One region of the Kitasatospora sp. NPDC101183 genome, then DNA from elsewhere that is predicted to be linked to it. Evidence: riboswitches for the same ligand, from Rfam matches in the RefSeq annotation. Region 1 holds a riboswitch; the other holds the start of a gene.

The links. Region 1 has a riboswitch for guanidine ahead of ACIRRS_RS19005 (DMT family transporter). Riboswitches for the same ligand answer to the same signal wherever they lie in the genome.
Region 2: it holds a riboswitch for guanidine, as region 1 does, so the genes downstream of both, ACIRRS_RS03175 (MBL fold metallo-hydrolase) here and ACIRRS_RS19005 (DMT family transporter) in region 1, are expected to answer to the same signal.

The regions. Positions count from the first base shown of each region.
Region 1 is NZ_JBIWOW010000012.1:194,745-201,861, reverse strand. Features, by position in the region: gene ACIRRS_RS19015 (xanthine dehydrogenase family protein molybdopterin-binding subunit) at 1-1,166, shown strand, start outside; tRNA gene ACIRRS_RS19010 (tRNA-Cys) at 1,242-1,313, opposite strand; guanidine-III (ykkC-III) riboswitch at 1,398-1,463, shown strand; gene ACIRRS_RS19005 (DMT family transporter) at 1,506-1,820, shown strand; gene ACIRRS_RS19000 (MFS transporter) at 1,919-3,358, shown strand; gene ACIRRS_RS18995 (hypothetical protein) at 3,355-4,653, opposite strand; gene ACIRRS_RS18990 (class F sortase) at 5,139-5,708, shown strand; gene ACIRRS_RS18985 (alpha/beta hydrolase) at 5,705-7,033, shown strand; gene ACIRRS_RS18980 (bifunctional lysylphosphatidylglycerol flippase/synthetase MprF) at 7,030-7,117, shown strand, end outside.
Region 2 is NZ_JBIWOW010000002.1:218,623-225,739, reverse strand. Features, by position in the region: gene ACIRRS_RS03190 (hypothetical protein) at 1-231, opposite strand, end outside; gene ACIRRS_RS03185 (NAD-dependent epimerase/dehydratase family protein) at 221-1,102, opposite strand; gene ACIRRS_RS03180 (hypothetical protein) at 1,189-1,467, shown strand; gene ACIRRS_RS03175 (MBL fold metallo-hydrolase) at 1,464-2,324, opposite strand; guanidine-III (ykkC-III) riboswitch at 2,336-2,401, opposite strand; gene ACIRRS_RS03170 (hypothetical protein) at 2,670-3,047, shown strand; gene ACIRRS_RS03165 (hypothetical protein) at 3,198-3,800, opposite strand; gene ACIRRS_RS03160 (hypothetical protein) at 3,869-4,318, shown strand; gene ACIRRS_RS03155 (alpha/beta hydrolase-fold protein) at 4,335-5,426, opposite strand; gene fhuB (Fe(3+)-hydroxamate ABC transporter permease FhuB) at 5,449-7,117, opposite strand, start outside.

The DNA of each region.
Region 1 (7,117 bases):
AGCTGGCCGCCCGGGTGGGCGTGGACCCGGTGGAGATCCGCCGGCGCAACGCGATGTCCACCGGCGACCCGCTGCCCACCGGACAGGCCGTCACCTGCCCCGCGCCGGTGAAGGCGCTGCTGGACGCGGTGGCCGCCGAGCCGCTGCCGGCCCTGCCGGTGGACGACCCGGACGCCGAGTGGCTGCTGCCGGGAGGGCCCGGCGGCGCCGGGGACCCGGCGGCGGTGCGGCGGGGGATCGGCTACGCCGTCGGCATGGTGCACATGCTGGGCGCCGAGGGCGAGGACGAGGTCTCCACCGCCACCGTGCGGGTCAGCGGGGACCACGCCACCGTCATCTGCGCGGCCGTGGACGCGGGCCAGGGCTTCGCCACGCTGGCCCGGCAGATCGTGCAGACCGTGCTGGGCGTCAGCGAGGTCTACCTGGCGCCGGCCGACAGCGACCAGTCCGTCGCCGGGCCCTCCGCCCGGGGGCGGCACACCTGGGTCTCCGGCGGGGCCGTCGAGCGGGCCGCGCTGATGGTCCGCCACCAGCTGCTCCAGCCGATCGCGGCCAACTTCGGGATGTCCGCCGAGCTGCTCCAGATCGCCGACGGCAAGATCACCTCCTACGACGGGGTGCTCGGCATGCCGGTCGCGGAGGCGCTGGAGGGCAAGGAGCTGTGGGCGACCGCGCAGTGCCGCCCGCACCCGACCGAGCCGCTGGACGACAACGGGCAGGGCGACGCCTTCGTCTCCATCTCCTTCTGCGCGATGCGCGCGGTGGTGGACGTGGACATCGAGCTGGGCGCCGTCCGGGTGGTCGAGATGGCCGTCGCCCAGGAGGTGGGCCGCGCGCTGAACCCGCGCCAGATCGAGGACCGCATCGAGGCGGGCGTGGCCCAGGGCGTGGGCCTGGCCCTGCTGGAGGACCTGCGCACCGAGGGCGGCCTGCTGCTCAACCCCTCGCTGACGGGCTACCGGCTGCCGACCGCGCTGGACACCCCGGAGGTGCGGATCGCCGCGCTGCTGGAGGAGCGGGACGTGGTGGCCACCTTCGGCGCCAAGGCCGTCAGCGCCGTCCCCGCCGTGGTCGCCCCGGCGGCCGTGGCCGCCGCCGTCCGGGCCGCCACCGGCCTGCCGGTCGGCCGGCTGCCGATCCGGCCGGAGGACGCCGTCTCGGCCTGAGATCCGGGAGGATCCCCGGAAACGCGGAATTGCCGGTCGACTTTTCGGAGTCGACCGGCAATTCCTTTTCCATCGAGGCCGTGGCGGGAATTGAACCCGCGTGCACCGCTTTGCAGACGGTTCCCTGAGCCACTCGGGCACACGGCCAGTGAATTCAGGATGGCGGAATTCGCGAATCAGGTCAACGCCGTATTGTAAATTCTGCATGGCGAAGTGTGCTACCGTCGGAATCCGGTGGCTGTTTTCCCGCCACCCCGGACGAGCGCGTCGTACCCGGTGACGACAAGACGGCGCAGTTCAGCGGCAACCCGGCCGCTGTGAACTGCGGAGGTGGCCGTCATGGCCTGGCTCGTTCTGCTCGTCTCCGGTCTCCTGGAGACCGTGTGGGCGGTGGCCCTGGAATCGTCCAAGGGCTTCTCCCGTCTCGTCCCCAGCGTCGTCTTCGGCGTCGCCCTGCTGCTCAGCATGGGCGGGCTCGCGTACGCGATGCGCACCATCCCGATCGGCACCGGCTACGCGGTCTGGGTCGGCATCGGCGCGGTCGGCACCGCGGTCTACGGCATGGCCGTGCTGGGGGACGCGGTGACGGCGGCCCGGATCGGCTGCCTGCTGCTGATCGTCTCCGGCGTGGTGGGGCTCAAGGTGCTGCACTGACCCGCCGGACCCACCCGCCGGACCTACGCCCCGGGGCGGAGGCGAACAGCGACTCCCGTCAGGGGTCAACGAACCAGTCGGCACTTACGATGTTACGTATGACCACAGCCTCCCCCACCTCGGTCGACACCGCCCCTCCGCCCTCCGGAACCGACCCCGGCGGAGGGGTGCTCGGCGCCCGCTACCGCGCGCTGACGCTGGGGATCGTCTCCGTGGTCCTGGTGATCGCCTTCGAGGCGACCGCCGTCAACACCGCGATGCCGGTCGCGGCCCGGCAGTTGGACGGCCTCGGGCTGTACGCCTTCGCCTTCTCCGGCTACTTCACCACCACGCTGTTCGCCCTGGTCGTCTCCGGCCAGTGGTGCGACAAGCGCGGGCCGCTGCAGCCGCTGTTCGCGGGCATCGCGGTGTTCGGCGTGGGCCTGGTGGTGGCCGGGACGGCGCCCGGCATGTGGGTGTTCGTCGCCGGGCGCGCGATACAGGGGCTGGGCGGCGGGCTGGTGATCGTCGCCCTGTACGTGGTCGTCGGCCGGGCCTACCCGGAGCGGCTGCGGCCGGCCGTCTTCGCGGCCTTCTCCTCGGCCTGGGTGCTGCCCTCGATCGTCGGCCCGCTGGTCTCCGGGGCCGTCACCCAGCACCTGGGCTGGCGCTGGGTGTTCCTGGCCGTGCCGGCGCTGATCCTGCTGCCGCTGGCCGTCATGGGCCCGGCGCTGGCCCGCTCGGAGCGCGAGCACCCGGTGCTCAAGGGCGCCGACTTCGACCGCCGGCGCACCCTGCTGGCCGCGATGGCGGCGCTGGGAGCCGGCCTGCTCCAGTACGCCGGGCAGCGGCTCGACCTGATCGGGCTGGTCCCGGGCGCGGCGGGGGTGGCGCTGCTGGCCCCGGCCGTCCTCGGGCTGCTGCCGACCGGCACCCTGCGCTCCGGGCGGGGCCTGCCCACGGTGATCCTGCTGCGCGGGGTCGCGGCCGGGGCGTTCTTCGCGGCCGAGGCGTTCGTCCCGCTGATGATGGTCACCCAGCGCGGCCTGTCGCCGACGCTGGCCGGGCTCACCCTGACCAGCGGCGGGCTCTCCTGGGCGCTGGGCTCCTGGCTCCAGGGCCGGCCCGGGGCCGAGCGCTACCGGGCGGTCATGATCCGCGGCGGCTTCCTGCTGAGCGCGGTGGCGATCGCGGGCGCGGCGCTGGTGCTCGTCCCGGCGGTGCCGGCCTGGGCGGCGGCGGTGGCCTGGGGCGTGGGCGGCATCGGGATGGGGCTGACGGTCTCCTCCGTCAGCGTGCTGATGATGAAGCTCTCCGCACCGGAGGACGCCGGGGCCAACTCGGCGGCGCTCCAGATGAGCGACGCGCTGGGCAACGTGCTGCTGACCGGCCTGGCCGGGGTGATCTTCGCGGCCCTCGGCGGCGGTTCGCTGGCCGTGGCCCACGAGAGCGCCGAAGGCGCCGGCTCGGCCGGCGCCTTCGCGGTGATCCTGCTGACCATGGCCGGGGTCGCGCTGGTCGGGGCGGTGCTCGCCGGCCGGGTCCGGGCGAGGGCCTAGTTGGCCGCGGGCGAGGCGGGCGAGGCGGGCGGGGCGGCGGGGGTGCCGAGGAAGGTCGCCCAGCCGCCCGCCGGGGACTGGCCCGGGGCCAGGCTCTGCAGCTTGCGCAGCACCGCCGGGTCCTGGGCGTCCAGCCAGTCCACGAGCTGGCGGAAGGAGACCAGCCGGACCTCGGGCTTGCCCGCGATCTGCTTCAGGGCGTCCTCGACGGCGTTCATGTAGATGCCGCCGTTCCACTCCTCGAAGTGGTTGCCGATCACGTACGGCGCCCGGTTGCTGTTGTACGTCCGGTCGAAGCCCATCATGTACGAGTCCCGGGCCTGGGTCTGGAAGCCCGGGTGGAGGGCCGGGTCGGCCTTGGTGTTGGGGCCGCACTGGTTGTACATGATGTTGTAGTCCATCGACAGCACCTGGAAGGTGTGCCCGGGGAAGGGGATGGACTGCAGCGGGAGGTCCCACAGGGCGCCGCCCTGGATCTTCTGCGGCCAGACCTGGGTGCCGTTGCCGCTGCTGTCGTAGCGCCAGCCGCGCTTGACGGCGGTGGGCAGCAGGTTGCGCTGGCCCTCCAGGCAGGGGGTGCGGCTGCCGATCAGCTCCTTGCCGTAGTCGAAGGGCAGCGGGGGCAGGTCGGTGAAGCCGGTGTTGGTGCGCCAGTTGGTCACGAAGTCCATGGCCTGCTGGATCTCGCTGTCCCACTCCTCGGGGGACCACCGGCCGACACCCGTCGAGCCGCAGAAGTGGCCGTTGAAGTGGGTGCCGATCTCGTGGCCCTCCAGCCAGGCCGCGTGGACGTTCTCCAGGGTGTCGCGGATGTGCTGGTCGCTCAGGTACCCGATGTCGGAGGCGCCCGCCTTGTGCTGCGGCGGGCGGTAGAGGTCCTTCTTGGACTCGGGCAGCAGGTAGAGGCCGCTCAGGAAGAACGTCATCTTGGCGTCGTGCTCCTGCGCCAGCTTGCGGAAGCGGGCGAACAGGCCGTTGTCGAGTTCGCCGGCGCCGTCCCAGGAGAAGACCACGAACTGCGGGGGCCGCTGGCCCGGCTGCAGCTTCTCGGGGACGGGCTGGTGCGGCTGGGCGCCGGTGTCGGAGGTGGAGCCGTCGCCGATCAGGACGGCCTTCGGCTGGGGCGCCGGGGCCGGGGTGGGGGTCTCGGTGGCGGTGGCGGAGCCGGGGGCGTCGCTCACCGCCGGGGCCGCGCGCTCCCCGCCGTTGCCGTTGCCGGTCCCGCAGCCGGCCGCCAGGGCGGCGGCCGTCGCCGCGCCGGCGGCCAGCAGGGTGCGGCGCGAGAGGGCGTCCATGATCACTCCGTTCATCGGGCGTTCGGCGGGGGTGTGCGCAGGTGCGGTCCGGTGGGACAAGTGGGGTGATAGACCCGTGACCGGGTCAGCATGGCACGCGGGTCGTGACGGTCGTCGCGGCTCGGCGGACGGTCGTGAGCGATCGCTCGATTGACGCAACCGAACGCGCGGAGCGCTCGTCGAAGCACGTGTCGGGACCGCTGCCGCACCGGTGCGGGCCGCACCCCGAGGTCGCTCTCCGTGCCCGTTCGAGTGCTCGGCGCTGTCGCGGAGGCCCCGGCCCTGCCGATCGGGGGGTGTCGATGTGACCGTCGTGCCGACGTGGCTTACGGTTCGATCCGATTGAATGGGTTCTCAGGAAATTCCCAGGAAGCGGGATTCCGGTTCCGGCGGGTCGACAGAGGGGAGCGCTCGTGGGCGTCCAGAGCAGGAGCCCCTGGCCGGGCACCCTCGCGGCCGGCGCGGCGCTGGTGTTCGGGGCCTGGATGCTGCACGACGGCGGCTCCCTCACCCTGCCGCCCGCCCCGGGCGCCGGGCAGGCGCAGGCCGGCTTCGCGCCGGTCTCCGTCGTCCCGCCGCTGGGCCCGTCCGCCCCCGTCCGCATCCGCATCCCGTCCGTCCGCCTCGACGCCCCGGTCACCGCGCTCGGCCTCGACGCGGCCGGCCACCTCCAGGCCCCGCCGGCCGAGGACCGCAACCTCGCGGGCTGGTACCGCGGCGGCGCGGCCCCCGGCGCCCGGGGCACCGCGATCCTGGCCGGGCACGTCGACAACAAGGCCGGCCCGGCCGTCTTCTACCACCTGGGAGCGCTCCACCGGGGAGACCGGATCGAGATCGCCCGGGCGGACGGCGCCACCGCCGTCTACCAGCTGTACGCCATCGAAGTGCACGACCGAAAGGACTTCCCGGACGAGCGGGTCTACCGCCAGGCCGCCGACGCCCAGCTGCGGGTCATCACCTGCGGCGGCGCGTACAGCGCGGAGCACGGCTACGAGGGCAACGTCGTCGCCTACGGCTTCCTGGCCGACACCACCCCGCCGGGTAAAGCCGCATGACCACGGACAACCTCGCCGCACACCTGAACCCGCTCTACTGGCCGCTCACGCACGGTCCGATCCCCAAGGCCGTCCTCCTCGCGGGTTGGACGGCGCTGATCCTGCTGGCGCTGCGCCGGGACCGCGCCTGGTGGCGCTTCGGCCTGCCCGCGGCCCTGTTCACCGCCGCCGCCGTCAGCCTGCTGCTCGGCCTCGTGGTGGACGGCTGGCTGCGCCCCTTCCCCGAGGGGACGCCCCGGAACGTCACCTGGTGGGTCGCCACCGCGCTGCTCGGCCTCTGCCTGGCCGGCTACCGGCTGCGCCGCAGCACCTGGCCGCGCCGGGCGTTCTCGCTCGGCCTGGGCGCGGTGGTGGTGCTGATGGCCTCCTCGCAGGTCAACATCAGCTTCGACATGTACCCGAACGGCCGCGTCATGCTGGCGCCCTGGCTCGACAAGCCCGTCGTCCTGGTGACCACCAAGGCCGACGAGACCGTGTCGGCCCCGCCGGAGAAGTCGCTGGAGGAGGTCTGGACGCCCCCGCCGGGCCTGCCCGCCAAGGGCACCGTCTCCCAGGCGACGATCCCGGGGACCAAGTCGGGCTTCCGGGCGCGCAACGCGTACGTCTACCTGCCGCCCGCCTACCAGGCCAGCCCGCGCCCGCTGCTGCCCGTGCTGGTGATGATCACCGGCCAGCCCGGCTCGCCGGACGAGTGGGTGCACCAGGGGCAGATCGACGAGCTGATGGACGCCTTCGCCGCCAAGCACGGCGGCCTCGCGCCCATCGTCGTGATGCCGGACCAGCTCGGCGCCCACTGGAGCAACACGCTCTGCATGGACTCGAAGATCGCCAAGGTGCAGACCTACCTGGCCGTCGACGTGCCCCGGTGGGTCGAGCAGAACCTGCAGGCCGCCACCGACCGTCGGTCGTGGGCGATCGGCGGCGCCTCGATGGGTGGAACCTGCGCGCTGCAGATGGGCGTCAACGCTCCCGACGTGTACGGAACCGTCCTGGACATCTCCGGCCAGGAGGAGCCGACGCTCGGCAGCCGGGCCGCCACCGTCAAGGCGGCCTTCGGCGGTGACGAGGCGAAGTTCGACGCGGTGGACCCCGTCCAGGTGATGGCCCGCCGCAAGTTCCCCGACACCTCCGTCGCCGTGGTCGTCGGCGACGGGGACGGGTTGTTCAGGCCGGGGCAGGAGAAGGTGTTCAAGGCCGTTCAGGGGGCAGACATGAAGGCCACGTTCGTGCTGGTGCAGAACGGCGGTCACGCGTGGAGCGTGTTCCGCACCGCCGTCACCGGGCAGCTGCCCTGGCTGGGCCGGCAGACCGGGCTGATCCGGTGAACGGGGCCGCCACCGCGCTCGTCGTCGAGCAGCGCACTCCGCGCACCGAGCGGGAGCCCGACCGGGCGCCCGTCACCGGCGAGC
Region 2 (7,117 bases), on a different contig from region 1:
CTCGGCGGCGACGATCACCGCGTACCGGCGCCCGAAGACGGTCCCGCGCTCCTCGTGTCGCTCCGCGCGCCCGCCCCAGCGGCGGCCGACCCCGACCAGCGCGAGGAACGCGGCCACGGACACCACCCGCAGCGGCACGCCCACCGCCTCGGGCAGGGCGCCCGCGTTGGCCTGGACGAACACGAGCCCGAACCCCGCGCCGATGATCCGGCCGGTCTGATCATGTGCCATGGGCGCCAGCCTGGCACTCGGAATGATCACCCGACAAGCCCAGCAGTTCGGGTGCGCCGTAGCGCGGCCGGTAGCCCATCACGTCGGCCGCCCGCCCAGACACGTACACCCGGTCCACGGCTGCCGGCAGCTCCCAGCCGCGCCGCCCGAACCCGGCCGCCACCTCCGGCAGCCGCTCCGCCACCAGTGCGGCGGGCTCCCGCCACAGCCGCTCCCCGTCCGCCTCCCGCCACGGGTACGGGCCGGCGATGTTCAGCACCCCCGAGGCGCCGATGGTCCTCACGGCCAGCTCGTGCGCCCGCGCCACGTCCGCGAGGTCCACGCCCCGGTACAGCCGGTGCCGGGCGAGGACGGCCGGCGGCTCCGGGAAGCACCGCGCGATACGCAGGCACACCGTCCCCATCCGCCCCGCCGCGTCCAGGACCAGTCGCTCGGCGGCGAGCTTCGTCTCGTCGTACACGTCACGCGGGCGGCAGGGCGTCTCCTCCGTCACCCAGACCGCCGACCCGTCGGCCGGCACCAGCGAGTGCCCGTAGACCGAGGCCGAGGAGGTGAGGACGAACCGCTGCACCCCGGCCTCCTCCGCCGCCTTCAGCAGCGTGCGGGTGGCCTCGACGTTCACCTCCCAGAACTCCCCGTCCGGCACCGCCCCCACGTGCGGCGCGTGCAGCGCCGCCGCGTGCACCACGGCGACGGCGCCGGTGAGTTTTCGCCGCCACGCCTCCTCCTCCCGCAGATCCGCCACCACCCGGACCTCCGGCCCCGGCACCCGGTCGACCCCCACCACCCCCCACCCGGCCACCCGCAACCGCCGCACCACCGCGCCCCCGACCAGCCCGGCCGCCCCCGTCACCAGCACATGCCCCACCATGAAGACCCCTCCCCACCGGCACCAACGATCCGCCGAGCCTACGGCGCCCCGCGCTGTACCGTGAGGGGAGCGGCAGAGGAGACCCGATGAACCCCGAGCATTACCGCCTCCTGACAAGGGCCCGGCTCGCCCTCCCGCCCGGCTGGAAGCCCGAACTGTCCGGCGACCTGATCCTCGCCCAGGCGCCCCCGCCGCCGATCCACGAACGGAACCTGTCGATCGTGCGGCGCCAGTTCGAGGCCCACTGCCCGCCCGGCCACTTCCCGACCGGCAACCTCGCCCTCGCCTCGCCCGGGGCGGGCGCCGTCCGCGTGCCCGACCTCACCTACCTGCCGGAGACCGTCATCGCGCCCGCCGCCGGCTAGGAGTTGGGGCAGAGGATGAGGTCGTCCAGGGCGAACCTCCGCGGCTCGTCGCCGAGTTCGGCGATCGCCGCCCGGATGCGGTGCAGGTGCTCCACGGTGAGCTGGAGCGGTGGCTCCTCGGGCTGGTAGGTGGTGCGGATCGGGTAGTCGACGCCCGGGTCGCGGGTCATCTCGATGTGGCAGCCCAGGACATGGGTCACCGGCCGGGCCTGCGCGAAGGCGATCAGCCGCTCGATCGTGCGGCCGAAGGCGGGCCAGTCGTCGATGTACAGCCGGCCCGGGTAGACGGTGTCGCCGGTGAACAGCAGGCCCGTCCACGGGTCGTAGTAGGTGACGGCCGCCTCGTGGTGCCCCGGGGTGGCCAGGCACTCCAGCACCCGGCCGCCGCCGAGGTCGACCCGGGCCACCGCATCCGGGTCCTCGTCGAACCCGAAGTAGGGCCAGGCACTGGTCCGTTGGGCGTCCACCACGGTCGTCGCGGGCCGCCCGGCGAACTGCCGGTCGCCGGCGACGTGGTCCCCGTGCGGGTGGGTGTGCAGCACCACCAGGCCGTAGACCCGGTTCCTGGACGCGGGGTTGCGCACGAGCCACCGCTTCACCAGCGCGTCGACCGTCTCCCGCAGCGGGAAGTACGCGGGCTCGGCCGTCGCCCCGGTGTCGATCAGCAGGGCCCGATCCGGGCCGAACAGCAGGTACAGGAACGGCGCTTCGTAGTTGACGGCCTTGTTCTGCCGAAGGATGACCGTGTTCTCGTCATAGTGGTGGATCTGGATGTCGGGGTCGCCGTTGTGCTTCGCGGACGGAGACCCGTGGATCCACCGGACATCGAGCGGACGGGCGATCGGTGCATCGGCCATGACGTCTCCCAGGTGCGTCGTCTTGGCAAGCCGGGTACGGCGCACATCTCGTCCGGGGCGAACACCAGTGCGCCGCCACGGGGACGCTAGCACGCGGATCACACCCGCGACGAAGGTGGGCGCGTCGACCCGCCCGCGGAGGCGACCGCGGGTGGGGAGGCGTTCCGCGAGGTCAGGGGCGGTCGTAGCGCCGGGCGATCACGCGCAACCGCCGCGCCGGCGCCCCACACGGGATATGGCCGGGAGTGTCCCTACGGCGCCCCTCGCCCCGTGGCTAGGCTCATCGGTGCCAGCGGGGGGAAGGCAGCAGGGCCACCCCCGCATGCCTGATACGGGAGACTTCCCATGCGTATCGTCACCAAGCGCACCGTCCAGGGCCTCGCGGCCGCAGCCATCGCCCTCGGCGGCCTCGCCGCCACCACCGGCACCGCCAGTGCCGCCAGCGACACCTACTGCCGGTTCGGCACCTGTCTCAACGGCTGGAACTACAACGGGACCGCCACCGGCCAGATCTGCAACAACCAGGGTTCCGCGAACGACTTCTACCTGTGGATCACGAACGCCCGCACCGGTCAGACCCTCATCTCCACGGTCACCCCGAGGATCAACCCCGGGACGTGCGCGACCGTCTACTACAACCCCGTCGGCACCGACCCCATCCAGGTCTACGGCCGCTCCGGCAGCAACTGGAGCTACGGCACCGACCCGATCGCCGCGAACTGACGCACCAGCAGCCTTCGCTGATTCCTCGATGACCCTGCCCTGACCGGCTTCAGCACTCCTGCGCCCCGCCACACCGGACCACCGCGCCCGTGGCGGGGCGCAGCCACGTCGACGCCGGGCCCGTACGCGGCGGGCGGGGGCAGGCGGGTTTCAGGAGTCGAACCAGACGGTGAGCCGTACGTTCCCCTCGCCGTGCAGCCCCGCGAGCGTGCGCATCACCGTGAACACCGGCGCCCACGCCCCGTCCGGCCGTACGGCCTCGCGGCGGGTCATCCGCTCGATGCGGTGCAGCAGTTCGCCCTCCTCCCATTCCCTGCCCTCCGTCCACTCCTCGCCGTCGGGCCGCCAGGCGCGCTCCCGCAGCAGGGCTTTACCGGTGCGTACCCACGTGGCGTCCGCTCCCCGTCGGTAGATGGTCACGCGCCGGTCCGCGCGCTCGGCCGGCTCGTCCCAGTCGACGGCCGCGATCTCCTCCCAGCCGATCCAGGTCACACTGTCGAGCGACTCGTAGGACCGCCACCGTTCGATGTCGGCCCGGACTTCGGCCGAAGCGCCCTCCGGGAGCCCCCGGTCGGGGGCGAGGGGGCGGAAGCCCGCGTGGTTGCGGACGCCGAAGAGGCAGTCGAAGGCGTCGTAGTTCCGCTCGTCGTGGAGCGCTTCGAGGTCGATCGCGACCTGCCACGAGGCGGGTTCGTTCCACGCGTGGCCGTGGGTCCTGCGGTACTCGACGGCGCCGTGGATGTCCGTTCCCATGCCCGGATCGTCGCAGCACCGCCCGCCCGCGAGCGAGCGGATATCCGCCCCCGGGTACGGTGGCGCCCATGGAGCAGGACCGGCATCCCGACGAGCACGTGCGGTTCGCCCGCTACCGCGCGGCGTTCGCGCGGGTGGCGCCGGACGGCGCGGCGGCGCTGATCGGCCGCGTGCTGGCGGACCCGGACGCGCAGATGGCGAACAGCGCCGTGTGCGAGTACCTCGACCGCCGGGGCGCGGAACTGCTGACCGACCCCGGTTTCCCCGCCTGGCAGGCGCAGATGGCGGGCCCCGTGGCGGCCGACTCCTTCGCCGGACGGCGCCTGCACGAGTGGTCGCTGATCCGGTCCGTCGAACTCGGCGAGGGGGCGGGGGAGTTGACCGAGGCCTCCACCTGGTGCCAGCTGCGCGTCGCCGAGCACTCCCACGCCCCGGCCGCCCTGGCACAACTCGCCGACGACGGCCGGACGCGCCGCGTGCGCCACATCGCCCGCGACCGCCTGCGCAGGGCCGGTTAGGGCCTGTCCAGCGGCCCTAGCCCAGCGGCCCCAGCAGGTGCGCCAGCCCGTCGGCGAGGCCGCCGCGCCAGCAGGCGTAGTCGTGGCCGCCGTTGAACTCGCGGTACGCGAGGTCGTAGCCCCGGGCGGTGAGCACGTCGCGCAGGTGGCGGTTCTGGGGGAGCAGCATCCATTCCTGGAGGCCGACCTCCACGTAGAACCGGGCCTCGCGCCGTTCGGAGCCCGCGAACTGCCGGGTGAGCCATTCGCTGCCGCTGTCGAACTCCGTGCCGTCCGGCCACCAGAAGGAGCCGGACTGGCTGAGCGCGTTGCCGAAGCGGTCCGGGCGGTGGAAGGCGGCGAAGGCGGCGGTGAGGCCGCCCGCGCTCTGGCCCGCGACGACGGTGCGGGAGGGGTCGAGCGGGGCGCCGAACTCCCGCTGCGCCCAGGGGAGGAGGCGGTCGGCGAGGAGGTCGACGAAGGCGGGGTTGCAGCTGAGGTCCTCGGGCCGTCCGGGGCCCATGGTGTGGACGAGCAGGGCGGCGGTGCGCGGGATCGCCCCGTCGGCCGTGAGGTTGTCGAGGGTGTCGCCGACGGACAGCACCTCGCCCCACATCTCCCCGTCCAGCAGCACGGCGACGGCGCCCAACGGCCCGTCCCCGCCCGGGAGGTGGACGTCCACCCGCCGTCCGGCGACCTCGTACGGGGCGGTGCGGCCCCGGGTGGCGCCCTCGCGCCGCCGGGCGTACGGCTGCGGGGGGGCCTCGGGCAGGCTGAGCACCGAGGACGGGTTGCGCCCGTCGCGGGCCGGGAGTCGGGGCCCGGAGGTGTCGGGCACGGCGTGGTCGAGGACGTGCAGCCACTCGGCCCGGGTGGTGCCGGGGACGGGGCCCCGGAACGGGTGGAGCTGGTACGAGGCGCGGTGGTCGGCGCGCAGGCGGTAGGTGATGGACCAGGAGCCGTCGGCCTGACGGTCCATCAGATGCGGTGTGAGGTCGCCGGAGTGGCGGTCCTTGTCGGTGACGGTGTGCAGCAGTGCGAGGACGCCGTCGCAGTCCCCGGCGTACCCGAAGGTGACGAGCCGGTACGCCGGGTCGTCCGGGGCGGTGGTGATGGAGGGGGTCTTCACGTCGGTTGCTCCTCTGGTGGGTTCAGCTGATGCTGCGGCCGCGCCCGAGCAGCACCCACAGCAGGAAGGGCCCGCCCAGCACGGTGGTGACGATGCCGACGGGGATCTCGACCCCGCCGATGAGCACCCGTCCGAGGGTGTCGGCGAGCACGACGAGCAGCGCGCCGGTGAGCGCGGAGCCGAGGACGGGCACCCGGGCGGGCCCGGCGAGGCGGCCGGCGACCACGGGCGCGGCCAGGGCGACGAAGCCGACGGGCCCGCAGACGCCGACGGCCAGCCCGGCCAGGGCGACGGCGAGCAGCAGGCAGGCGAGCCGCACCCGCGCGGGGTCGACGCCGAGGGAGGAGGCCACGCTGTCGTCGAAGCGCAGCACCGCCAGGCGCCGGGCGGCGACGAGTGCGAGCGGGACGAGGACGGCGAGCCCGAGGAGCACCGGTGTGGCGACCTCGTAGTCCCGGCCGTTGAGGCTGCCGGAGGTCCAGACGTACAGCGAGCCCGCCGAGTTGAGCGAGCGCCGGGCCATCGCGACCTGGATGACGGCGGAGGCGAGCGCGGACATCGCGAGCCCGACGACGAGCACCCGGTAGCCGCGCGCGCCGAGCCCGCCGGAGGCGAGGGAGACGACGAGGACGGCCGCGAGGGCGCCCAGCGGCCCGGCCCACCAGGCGCCGAAGGTGCCGGCCGCGCCGACGGAGATCAGCACGGCGGCCGTCGCTCCGTCGTTGACGCCGAGGAGTTCGGGGGTGGCGAGGCGGTTGCGGGCGAGGGTCTGGGTGAGGCAGCCGGCCAGGCCGAGGGCGGCGCCGGCGGCGAGCCCGGCGACGATCCGGCCGAGCCGGAACTTCTGCACCAGCAGCACGTCGAGGCGGTCGCCGTAGCCGAACACGGCCTGGAAGGTGCGCCCGAGGTCGAGTTCGCTCTGCCCGGCGTGCGCGGAGACGACGACGGCGGCGAGCAGTGCGCCGGCCAGGCCGAGGGAGGCGAGCATCGCGCGGCGGGGGAGCAGTAGCGACCAGGTGCCGCGCCTCAGCAGCACGTCCGGTGCGGGGGAGGGCTGTTCGGGCCTGCGGGCGGGCGGTGAGGCCTCGGCGGCCGGGTCGCTCAGCGCGAGGGCGGCGGAGCGGCGGGAGCGGACGATGGCGATGAGCGTCGGGGCGCCGATCAGCGCGACGATCACGGACACCGGCGCCTCGAACGGCCGGGCCACGACCCGCGCCAGCACGTCCGAGGCGGTGAGCACGGCGGCGCCGAACAGGGCGGCGAGCAGGGTGAGTCGGCCGACGCGGGGCCCGGCGACGGTGCGGGCGAGGAAGCCGGAGAGGAGCCCGAGGAAGGCGACGGGCCCGGCGAGGGCGACGGCGGAGGCGGTCAGCAGGGTGACGGCGAAGGCGACGGCGGCGCGGGTGGCGCCGGGCCGGTGGCCCAGGCCCCGGGCGAGGTCGTCGCCGAGGGCGAGGGCGGTGAGCGGCCGGGTGGTCAGGGCGGCGAGCAGGAAGCCGGCGCCGAGGACGGGGGCGAGCTGGCGCAGCGTCGTCCAGCCCTCGACCCCGGCCAGTGAGCCGAGCACCCAGACGCGGTAACGCTCGTACGCCTCGGGGGAGTTGACGACCAGCACGTCGGTGAGCCCGCGGAAGATCGCGGCGACGGCGGAGCCGCCGAGCACCAGGCGCATCGGGGAGCCGCCGCCGCGG